One region of the Streptomyces sp. RLA131 genome, then DNA from elsewhere that is predicted to be linked to it. Evidence: riboswitches for the same ligand, from Rfam matches in the RefSeq annotation. Region 1 holds a riboswitch; the other holds the start of a gene.
What was found. Region 1 has a riboswitch for S-adenosylmethionine ahead of RWE79_RS35995 (glutathione S-transferase C-terminal domain-containing protein). Riboswitches for the same ligand answer to the same signal wherever they lie in the genome.

Region 1 (5,544 bases):
CTGTACGAAGGAGTTGATGGTCTCGGCGACGGTGGCCGGCGAGCCGACGAAGGACTGCCGGGCGCTGGTGGCGATGACCAGCTCACGGATCGACAGCTTCTCGGCCTCGGCGCGCTCACGCCACTCGCGGGCGGTGGCCAGCGGGTCCCGGTACATCCGTACGCTGGCCCGTCCCCGGGCGATCGTGTGCTCCCCGAGGTCCGGATCGATGTCGGGCAGCGGCCCGTCGGGGTCGTAGCCGGACAGGTCGCGGTTCCACAGCTGTTCGAGGAACTTGATCGCGGTCTGGCCGCTGACCTGCTGCCGCCGTACCTCGTGGGCCAGTTCCCGTGCCTCGGCGTCGGTGTCGCCGAGCACGAAGGTCGCCGCCGGGAGGATCAGCAGCTGGTCGTGGCTACGGCCGTGGCGGGCGAGGCGGCCCTTGACGTCGGCGTAGAACTCCCGGCCCGCGTCCAGGGTGCTGTACCGGCTGAAGATCGCGTCCGCGCCGGCCGCCGCGAACTCGCGTCCCTCGTCGGAGTCGCCCGCCTGGAAGATCACCGGGCGGCCCTGCGGGCTGCGCGGGACGTTGAACTGGCCGGCGATGTCGAAGTGCCGGCCCTGGTGGACGAACGCGCCGGCCCGCGCGTCGCGCAGGAAGGTGCCGGACTCCTTGTCGGCCACGATCTCGTCGCCGTGCCACGAGTCGAACAGCTCCTCGGCGGTCCGCAGGAACTCCTGCGCCCGCGAGTAGCGGTCCTGCTGCGGGAGGAAGCCGCCCCGGCGGAAGTTCTCGCCGGTGAAGGCGTCCCAGGAGGTGACGACGTTCCAGGCGGCGCGGCCGCCGGAGAGGTGGTCCAGGCTGGCGAACTGGCGGGCCACCTCGTACGGCTCGTTGAAGGTGGAGTTGATGGTGCCGGTCAGGCCGAGGTGTTCGGTGACGGCGGCCAGCGCGGACAGCACGGTGAAGGTGTCGGGCCGGCCCACCACGTCCAGGTCGTAGATCCGGCCGCCCTGTTCGCGCAGCCGCAGGCCCTCGGCGAGGAACAGGAAGTCGAACTTGGCGCGTTCGGCGGTCCGCGCGAAGTGCGCGAAGGAGCTGAACTCGACGTGGCTGCCCGCCTCGGGGTCGCTCCACACGGTGGTGTTGTTGACGCCGGGGAAGTGGGCCGCGAGATGGATCTGCTTCAGGGGCTTGCTCATGGTCGGAAGATCCCTCCGGCTCAGACGGTGGCGTAGCGGTTGGCGGGGCGGGCGAGTCCGAGCAGCCCGCGCAGGGTGTCGGCCTCGTACGCGTGCCGGAAGGCGTCGCGGCGCCGGAGTTCGGGCACCAGGCCCCGGGTGACGGCCTCCAGGTCGCGGCCGATGGCGCCGGGGCGCAGCCGGAAGCCGGTGAGTCCGGCCCGCTGCCAGTCCAGGAGGAGGTCGGCCAGTTGCCCGGGGGTGCCGGTGAACACCTTCGCGTCGCTGGTGTACGGGTGGCCCGCGAGGCCGTCCAGGCGTGCCTTGCGGTCCGCCGCCGCGCCGGGTTCGTCGTCGAGGAACACCACGAGGTCGCCGAAGATGTGCACGGTTTCGTCCGCCCGGCCGGCCTCGGCCTGCGCGGCGCGGATCTCGGCGACGACGGCACGGGCCTGGTCGCTGTCGTGGGGGGTCACATAGCCGATGTCGGCCGACCGGCCGATCAGCCGGTACGGAACGCTCGCGTGCCCCAGCGCGCTGACCGGCGGCTGGCCCTGGGGCGGCCGGGGGGTGATCGAGGGGCCCTTGACGCTGAAGTGCCGGCCCTCGAAGTCGATGTAGTGCAGCTTGTCGCGGTCAACGAAGCGCCCGGTGGCGGCCTCGCGGATCTCCGCGTCGTCCTCCCAGCTGTCCCACAGGCGGCGTACCACCTCGATGTGGTCGGCGGCCTCGTCGAACAGCTCGGCGATCAGCTCCTGTACGACCGGGTCCGTCAGGGCCGCCGCGTTCTGGAAGGCCTCGGCCGGCAACTGCGGCAGCGTACGGCGGCCCAGGTGCGCCGCCTCGTGCCGGCGGGACGACACCTGGACCCGCAGGCCGGCGCGGCCGGTGCTGACGTAGTCCAGGGTGGCGATCGCCTTGGAGATGTGGAACGGCTCGGTGTGGGTGGCGACGACGGTCGGTACCAGTCCGATGTGGCGGGTCAGCGGTGCGACGCGGGCGGCGATGAGCACCGCGTCCAGCCGTCCGCGGACCTCGTCGGTGCGCCCGTCGGGTTCGGTGGGCCGGGAGGACTGGAGCCCGAAGGCGTCCTCGAAGGTGACGAAGTCCAGCAGTCCGCGCTCGGCCTCGGTGACCAGGTCGGTCCAGTAGCCGGCCGTGAGCAGGTCCTGGGGGCGGGCCTCGGGCTCCCGCCAGGCGGCCGGGTGCCAGCCGGCCCCGTCGAGGGCGACCGCGAGATGCAGCGGCGCGGGCGGGGACGCGGGTGAGGAGGGGGAATCCGTTGAAGCGGGGGAAGGGGGTGCTGCGGACATGAAGGGGGCTGCCTTCCTGATCGACCGTACGTGAACGCCGGACCGTGAACAGGAGGGTCCGGCGGCGGGGAACAGGTCAGGAACAACAGAGCGCGCCGGCGACGCGCTGGAGGTCGATGTGGTGCCGGGAGTACAGGTGGACGCAGCCGCGCGGGGCGAGAACGGTGACGACGAAGCGGCTCGGCACGGGTCGCACCACCATCACCTCCACCCCTCCGGCTCGGCGGGCCCGGGGGCCGCACCGGCATCGCGCTTGCGGGCCCCGTACGGACCCGCCCGGTCGTCACCTGGAGCACCCCGCCGCGTAGGAGGGTTGCCGGTCAGCAAGCCAGGGCTTGACGCTGACGCTCGTAACCTGCCGGGAACGCTACGCGAGGCCGCAGCACCGCGCAATCCCCGGAAGATCAAGCTCGCACTGTGACCTCAAACACCGGGAGGACGGCGTCTATTCCGCGGGCCGTGTGACAGGTACGGCCTTCTTGACGGCCTGCCGGGGCGCACTCACACTGTTGGCGACGGTCACGATTGTCAGCGCTCACCGGGCAGTTCGGGCCCGGTCGGTCATCGGCCCCGGCCCGCTGACAGGCAACCCTTCCACCGCGACGGGGTGCCCCGGGTGACGACCGGGTCCCGCCGGTGCGGCGGGGCAAGTGCGGTCTCGTGATGCGCGAGGCCTCGACGGTGACGGGACCGGCGGAGATGCCCAGGACGGCCAGCACCCGCGCAAGCGCCCGCCGGGCCACCCGGCGGGTCTCTGCGAGCCGTGCCTGCTTCCTGACCAGGCGCCGTCACATCGATCTGCTGCGGCTCCGCAGCGCATGCGGTCCGACCGCCTGACCCGGTCCGGCCCCGTCCTGTCCTGACCCGCGTCCTGCCGGGTCGTCCGGGCCGCCACGGCAGTCCCGGGTCCAGGCGCGGCGAACCCCGCGCCCCGGACCCCCTCCGGAGCTCCACCACCCCCAGGGAGAGCCATGTCCGAGACAACTCTGCGCAGTTCGGTTCCGGCGGCGTGTCGCGACCTCCGCCCCGGCCGGCCCGTCCACGCCCCGCACTCACCGGCCCGCGTCGGCCAGCGCTTCCGCAACCGGATCGGCGCGAACCTCGGCGGGGGCTTCTACCCCGCCCCGCACCGCTACCTGGTGTACCTCTCCCCCGGCTGCCCGCTCTCGCTGCGTGTCTCCGTCACCCTGGACCTGCTCGGTCTGCGGGACTCGGTCGGCACCACGGCGCTGCCCTTCCCGGACCGCGCCGGTGGCGACCCGCTCGCGCCGCTGCGGGCGGCGTACGAGACCACCTGGCACCACTACAGCGGTCCGCTGACCGTGCCCGCGCTGAGCGACCGGTGGAGCGGACGGATCGTCAGCAACCACACACCGGACATCCTCCGGGACCTCGCGACCTGCTTCGGCGACCCGGACGCGGGCGGCCCCCGGCTGCGTCCGCGGGCCCTGGCCGCGGACATCGACGCCATCCGCGAACTCCTGGACGAGGACATCACCCAGGCCGCCCAGCGGGCCGGCGCGGCGCCGGCCGCGCACCGCACGGGGGAGGCGGCGGAGACGCTGCTGACGGCACTGGAGCTGCTGGACCGGCAGCTGGCCGCCGGACCGTATCTGCTGGGCGACGCCCTGACCGCGGCGGACGTGGACCTGTGGGTGACGCTCGTCCACCTCGAAACCGTGCACCGGCTCCACCTGGACGCCGACGCGGTCCACCGTATCGGCGCGTACGACCGGCTGTGGGCCTACGTACGGCGGCTGCGCGCGCACCCGGCCTTCGGCGGCAACCTCTGTCCGGAGCACATGGCGCGGCTGCACCGCGCGACCTGCCGGGGCCCGGAGTCCTCGGGCGCCGCCGTCGCGCTCCCCGGGGTACTGGGGGCGGGCCGGGGTTGAGGGCTGTCCCGTAATCCCCGGCCGCGAACTCCGGCAATGGCCGGCCGGCCACCGCACACCCCCACCCACCTGACCACGTCCGGCAGGCGTCAGCCGTCGCCCGCCCAGGCGGCGGACACACCCCTCCGGCTCCGAACACGACCTACCACCCACTACAGAACCTACGCGCGGGGCAGCGGGTGGGCGGCCAGGTCGTGCAGGATCTTGACGCGCAGCGGGTCGGTCGGGGGCAGGCCCAGGTCGTCGGTGATGGCCAGGGCCTGCCGGCGGGCGCGGTGGGCGGCGCTGTCGTCGGCGGCGTCCTCGTAGGCGTCGGCGAGGTAGGCCAGTCCGGCGGCCTCGCTGTGGACGTCGCCGGTCGTACGGAAGAGCCGGAGCGCCTCCTCGTAGCAGTGCACGGCCTCGGTGTGCTCGCCGAGCCGGCGGTGGATGTAGCCCAGGCTGTCCCAGGTGTGGGCCTCGCTGCTGAAGCTGCCGGTCAGCCGGGCCAGCTCCAGGGCCTGCTGACAGTACGTCAGAGCCTGGCGGTGGGAGCCGAGCTGGGAGTTGAACCAGCCCAGGTGGTTGAGTGCGGCGGACTGGCCGCCGCGGTCGTCGGCGGCCCGGTAGTGGCGCAGGCTCTCGTGGGCGTGGGCGAGTGCCTGCCGGGGGCGACCCTGGGCGCCGGCCAGCCGGCCCAGGTGCTGGTGGACCCGGGCCTGGCCGGCGTGGCCGCCGGCCGCCGCGAACAGGTCGAGGGCGCGCAGATAGTGGACGCGGGCCTCGTCGGGGCGTTCGAGCCGGTCGTGGGCGACGCCGAGGCCCCGGTGGGCACCGGCCTGACCGGCGGTGTCGCCGTCCCGTTCGGCGGCGGCCAGGGCGATGGTGTGGGTCTCGGCAAGGACCTGCCAGTGCCCCTGGAGGTCCAGGAACGTCGACATGGCGGCGGCCAGCTGCCAGGCGTGGCTGCGGGATTCCTTCGCCGCCCGTTCCACGGCGGCCGTCAGTATCCGGTGTTCGGCGCGGAACCAGGCCAACGCCGCCTCGTGGTCGTCGGGTTGTTCCGTGACGGCGCCCGGGTCGGCGGCCGGGTAGGCGATCAGGTCCAGCCTGCCGGTCAGCAGCGCGTCCGCGTTGCGGGCGGTGGACAGGTAGTGGCCGAGCATGCGGCGGGTGGCGGCTCGCCGGTCCTGGTC
Region 2 (5,544 bases), 5.5 Mb from region 1:
CCGGAAGGCCGGATCGCTCTCCAGGGCGGTCGCCAGCGCGGTCGCCGCGAACTTCGCCCGCCGGCTGGGGGTGAAACGGGCGTAGGGCCGCAGCTGCGACGGCAGCTCGGCGTGGGTCAGCCCGCCGAACGCGTCGGCCGCCAGGGCCACCACCCGGTGCCGTACGCCCTCCGGGAGGGGACGGTCCAGCGACTCGGCGGGCGGGTCGGAGGCATGCCCGACAACACCACCGTCGAGCTCATCAGCCTGCGGCTCACCGCCGGTCCGGTCCACCCGTCACTCCCGTCCGATCCTCGGCGCCTCCCCGTACGCCATTTCCCGTTCGTAACCATTGTCCCCGCAGGATCAGCCCTGCGCGGACTCCGGCTCCGACACGTCCGGGCGGTCGACCAGCTCGACCTGGTCCACGGCGTTGCACCAGCGGCAGCGCACCGACTCGACGGTCTCGTGCACGACCTCGGTCTCCTCGATCCGCGGCTCACCGGCCAGATCCAGATGCACGAACTCCACGACCTTGCTGGAGCGGGTCACGTCGAACCGGGTCAGATTGCCGCAGAGCGTGCAGCGCCACCGCGTGGTCGCGGTCGGCAGGGGAACCGGCATCGCAGGGACCTCTTTCGTACTGTCCGGAAAGAACCGGCTCTGGTTTCCGGCCACCCTAAGGCCTGGACCGTCCATTGCGCTGCGGCGAGGCACCCTGTGCCCCTTACACCCCTTCCGTCATCATCGGTCCATGGTCATCCCGGTGTACGACAAGAACCCGGTCCGCCGCACACCCGTGGTGACGTACACCCTCATCGGACTGTGCGTACTGGTCTTCCTGGCCGGACCCCCGGCGACCGGGGCCGTGTGCCGGCAGGCCGTCTGGTTCGCCCACTGGGGCGTGATCCCCGACGAGCTCTGGAACGGCCGGCTGCCCGCCGCGCGGCTGACCCTCCCGCACGGCTGCCCCACCCCGGACTTCACCAAGTCACCGGTGCTCTCGGTGCTCACCGCCCTGTTCGTGCACGGCAGTTGGGTGCATCTGCTCGGCAACATGCTTTTTCTGCACGTCTTCGGCGACAACGTCGAGAACCGGATGGGCCGGGCACGCTTCCTGCTCTTCTACCTGGCCGCCGGCTATCTGGCCACCTACGGCTACGCCCTGGCCCACGCCGGCTCGACGCAGACCCTCGTCGGCGCCTCCGGGGCGATCTCCGGGGTGCTCGGGGCGTATCTGTTCCTCTGTCCGCGGGCCCGGGTGACCAGCCTCTTCCCCTTCCTGTTCTTCCTGCCGCTGCGCTTCCCCGCCTGGATGGTGCTCTGTTTCTGGTTCGTCCTGCAGTGGCTGGCGGCCCGGATCAGCCAGCAGGGCCCCGGGGTCGCCTACCTTGCACATGTCATCGGGTTCGTCTTCGGATTCCTGTGCACCTGGGTCTGCTTCCGGCGACCGCATAGGCTTGAGGCCGCCCCGCCGGGCGCACCCTCGGCCACCCAAGGAGATCTTCAGCCGTGATCACCGCGATCGTCCTCATCCAGACCAGCGTCGACCGTATCCCCGAGATCGCGGAGGCCATCGCCGCCCTGGACGGGGTCAGCGAGGTCTACTCCGTGACCGGCACCTACGACCTGGTCGCCATGGTCCGGGTGGCCCGCCACGACGACCTGGCCGACGTCATCCCCGGCCGCATCAGCAAGATCCCCGGCGTCGAGGCCACCGATACCCATGTGGCCTTCCGCACCTACTCCCAGCACGACCTGGAGGCCGCGTTCTCCATCGGCCTGGACGCCTGAGTCAGCCCCGGTCGGGCACGCAACGGCCTTCCTCGGTGCGGTAGTTCCAGGCGGCTCCGTCGCGTACCAGCTCCGCGACGGCCGCCAGGAACCGGTCGACGTGCTCGTCGGGGGTGCCGGCGCCGAAGGAGACCCGGATGGCGTTGAGGGTGGCGTCGCCACCGCAGTCACCGGGCTCGTCGCGGTCGCCGAGCAGCGTACGCACCAGCGGATGGGCGCAGAACAGGCCGTCGCGGACCCCGATGCCATACTCGGCGGAGAGCGCGGCCGCGAAGTGCGAGCTGTTCCAGCCCGCCACCACGAAGGAGATGACGCCGACGCGCGGGGCGTCGTCACCGAAGAGGGAGAGCACCTTCACCTGCGGCACCTCGGCCAGACCGGCCCGCACCCGGGCGACGAGGTCCTGTTCACGGGCGACGAGGTCCTCGAACCCGGCCTCGGTGAGGGCGCGGCACGCGGACGCGATGGCGTAGACGCCGATGACGTTGGGCGAGCCGGCCTCGTGCCGGGCGGCGGTCTCGTGCCACTCGACGTCCACCCGGCCGTCCTCGCCCCGTGCCACCCGGCGCGAGGCACCGCCGCCGGCGAGGTACGGCTCGGCGGCGCGCAGCCAGTCGGCCCGCCCCGCGAGCACGCCCGAACCGAACGGGGCGTAGAGCTTGTGGCCGGAGAAGGCCACCCAGTCCACGTCCAGCTCCGCCACGTCCACCGGGTGGTGCGGGGCCAGTTGGGCGGCGTCCAGGACGATCCGGGCGCCGTGGGCGTGCGCGGCGGCGGCCAGCTCCCGTACCGGCCACAGCTCGCCGGTGACATTGGACGCGCCGGTCACACAGACCAGCGCCGGACGGTCCTGATCGCGGCCGGCCGCCAGCGCCCGGGTCAGGACGGCGACGGCCTCGCCGGGGGTGCGCGGCGCGGGCAGGCAGGTCAGGTCGGTGTCGCGCCAGGGCAGCAGCGCGGCGTGGTGCTCGGTCTCGAAGACGTACACCTGGGTCCCGGCCGGGACGGCGGCGGCCAGCAGGTTCAGCGAGTCCGTCGTCGAGCGGGTGAAGACCACCTGGTCGTCCTCCCGGCAGCCCAGGAACTCCGCCACCGTCCGCCGGCTCTGCTCGAACAGGTCCGTGGACAGCTGCGACAGGTACCCGGCCCCCCGGTGCACGCTGCCGTAGTACGGCGCGTAGGCGGCGACGTCGTCCCAGACCCGCTGGAGGGCGGGGGCGCTGGCGGCGTAGTCGAGGGCCGCGTACGTCACCTCGCCGCCGGTCACCAGCGGTACGAGGACATCGCGGCCGAGCACGGGCAGCGGGGTGCGGACGGACTGGTTCACGGGAGCAGACATGACAGAACTCCTGGGGGCGGCAGAGCGTGAGCGAGCAGGGAAGTGCCCTCGGCGCGGCCGCGACAGGCACGGACAGAGCGACGGGAGGGCAGGGAAAGCCGAAAACCGGGCCTCGGGCCCTATCGCATTCGCTTGCTCATCAGAAGAACTCCCGGATCCGCGCTTGCCGTGAGCCTCGCTGCTCACGGCCTGGTCATCACCCGGGGCACCCCGCCGCAGAAGGAGGGTTGCCGGACAGCGAGCCGGGGCTTGTGCGCTGTCACTCGTGACCTGCCGAAAATCATGCCACACGCGCTCCGCCGCGCAAGCGCCGGTCCGTATCGCGGACACCACGCTCCCCGTTCGCCGGACCGGCCGCGGAATCGCCCGGCCGGCGAACGGGGACAAGCGCGGCCACGGCACCGGCCGCGCCTTGGTACTGCCTGCGCCTTGGTACTGCCTGCGCCCTGGTACCGGCTGCGCCCTGGTACCGGCCGCCCCCTGGTACCGGCTACGCCTTGGTCGCCGCCGCCCAGCGCTCCAGCGTGCCCGCGGCCGAGCCGGAGTCGATCGACTCGGCGGCGCGGGTCATCGCGCGGCCGATCTGCTCGGTCAGCGTGCCCTCGCCCGGCTCGAACGCGACCAGCGCCGCAGCCGAGTTGAGCAGCACCGCGTCCCGTACCGGCCCCGGCTCACCGGCGAGGACCCGGCGGGCCACCTCCGCGTTGTACGAGGCGTCGGCGCCGCGCAGCGCCTCGACCGGCACCAGCTCGATGCCCACGTCACGTGGGTCGAAGGGCACCTGCGTGACGGCGCCGTCCCGCACCGTCCACACCTGGGAGGTGGCGGTCGTGGTCAGCTCGTCCAGCCCGTCGTCGCCGCGGAAGACCAGCGCCGAGGAACCCCGCTTGGCCAGTACGCCGGCCATGAGCCCGGCCATCCGGGTGTCGAAGCAGCCGATCGCGGAGGCCGTCACCCGGGCCGGGTTGGTGAGCGGGCCGAGGATGTTGAACGAGGTCGGCACGCCCAGGTCCCGCCGGACCTTGCCCACGAACCGCATGGCGGGGTGGAACTTGGCCGCGAAGCAGAAGGTGATGCCGGTCTCCTCGACGATCTCGGCGACCCGCTGCGGTGACAGCTCCAGGTTGATCCCCAGCCGCTCCAGTACGTCGGAGGATCCGCTCGCCGAGGACGCCGCCCGGTTGCCGTGCTTGACCACCCGGACCCCGGCGCCCGCGATGACGATCGCCGACATCGTGGAGATGTTGACCGTCTTGGCGCGGTCGCCGCCGGTGCCGACGATGTCGACGGCCGGTCCGGGGATCAGCAGCGGCTCGGCGTGCGCGTACATCGCCTCGACGAGGCCGAGCACCTCCTCGACCGTCTCGCCCTTGGCGCGCAGCGCCACCATGAAGCCGGCGATCTGCGCGTCGCTCGCCTCACCGTTCATGATCCGGTTCATCGCCCACGCGGTGTCGGCGGCGGTCAGGTCCTGCCCGGACAACAACGCGCTCAACAGGTCGGGCCAGCTCATGAACCGCTCCTCGCTCCCAGTGACGGACGTCTGCGAAGCCTATCGGCGCCGGGGCACGGCAAAGGGCCCCGTCCAACCCACGGACGAGGCCCTTCCCGGTGGCACAGCGCTACGGAGTCAGTGGTGGCCGTCGCCGCTCATGATCTCCTTGTACTCCTCGCCGGTCGGCTTCGGGATCTGCGTGTCCCTGCCGTACAGGCTGTGGGACAGCTTCGACCGGAGCTTCGCGATCCGTCCGGCCTTGCGCTCGACACCGTTCTCGTCGACCTCGGGCCCGATCTCCAGCGGCCGCGGCTGGTCGTGCTGCGTGAGCGTGTACAGCGCGCCCTGCGGCAGGGGCTCGTGGATCTCGATGAACTCACCGTGCGGCAGCCGCTTGATGATGCCGGTCTCGCGGCCGTGCAGCACCTTGTCGTGGTCCCGTCGCTGCAGGCCCAGCGCGATCCGCTTGGTGGCGATGAAGACCAGCACCGGCAGCACGAACACACCGATCCGGACGATCCACGTGATCGTGTTGATCGACAGGTGGAAGCGGGTGGCGAACAGGTCGTTGCCACCGCCGACCATCAGGATGATGTAGACGCTTATCCACGCGGCACCGATGCCGGTACGGACCGGCTTGTTGCGCGGGCGGTCCAGCAGGTGGTGCTCCCGCTTGTCGCCGGTGGCCCAGGACTCGATGAACGGCCAGGCGCCCAGGAAGGCCAGCACCACCGGGAAGACGATCAGCGGGATGAAGACACCCAACTGGAGCGTGTGGCCCCAGGCGTTGATCTCCCAGCTCGGCATGACACGGATCAGGCCCTCGGCGAAGCCCATGTACCAGTCGGGCTGCGCGTCGGTCGACACCTGGTCGGGACGGTACGGCCCGTAGGACCAGACCGGGTTGATCGACACCAGGGCCGCCATGGCCGTGATG

Region 2: it holds a riboswitch for S-adenosylmethionine, as region 1 does, so the genes downstream of both, RWE79_RS11185 (aminotransferase class V-fold PLP-dependent enzyme) here and RWE79_RS35995 (glutathione S-transferase C-terminal domain-containing protein) in region 1, are expected to answer to the same signal.

What each region holds. Positions count from the first base shown of each region.
Region 1 is NZ_JBWDOQ010000002.1:7,751,327-7,756,870, reverse strand. It holds gene RWE79_RS36010 (NtaA/DmoA family FMN-dependent monooxygenase) at 1-1,182, opposite strand, end outside; gene RWE79_RS36005 (LLM class flavin-dependent oxidoreductase) at 1,203-2,474, opposite strand; gene RWE79_RS36000 (putative leader peptide) at 2,551-2,676, opposite strand; SAM riboswitch class IV at 2,719-2,830, opposite strand; SAM riboswitch class IV at 2,992-3,133, shown strand; gene RWE79_RS35995 (glutathione S-transferase C-terminal domain-containing protein) at 3,446-4,369, shown strand; gene RWE79_RS35990 (AfsR/SARP family transcriptional regulator) at 4,531-5,544, opposite strand, start outside.
Region 2 is NZ_JBWDOQ010000002.1:2,241,553-2,247,096, forward strand. It holds gene RWE79_RS11165 (NYN domain-containing protein) at 1-273, opposite strand, end outside; gene RWE79_RS11170 (hypothetical protein) at 346-603, opposite strand; gene RWE79_RS11175 (rhomboid family intramembrane serine protease) at 734-1,495, shown strand; gene RWE79_RS11180 (Lrp/AsnC family transcriptional regulator) at 1,492-1,773, shown strand; gene RWE79_RS11185 (aminotransferase class V-fold PLP-dependent enzyme) at 1,775-3,112, opposite strand; SAM riboswitch class IV at 3,267-3,383, opposite strand; gene trpD (anthranilate phosphoribosyltransferase) at 3,603-4,625, opposite strand; gene qcrB (cytochrome bc1 complex cytochrome b subunit) at 4,743-5,544, opposite strand, start outside.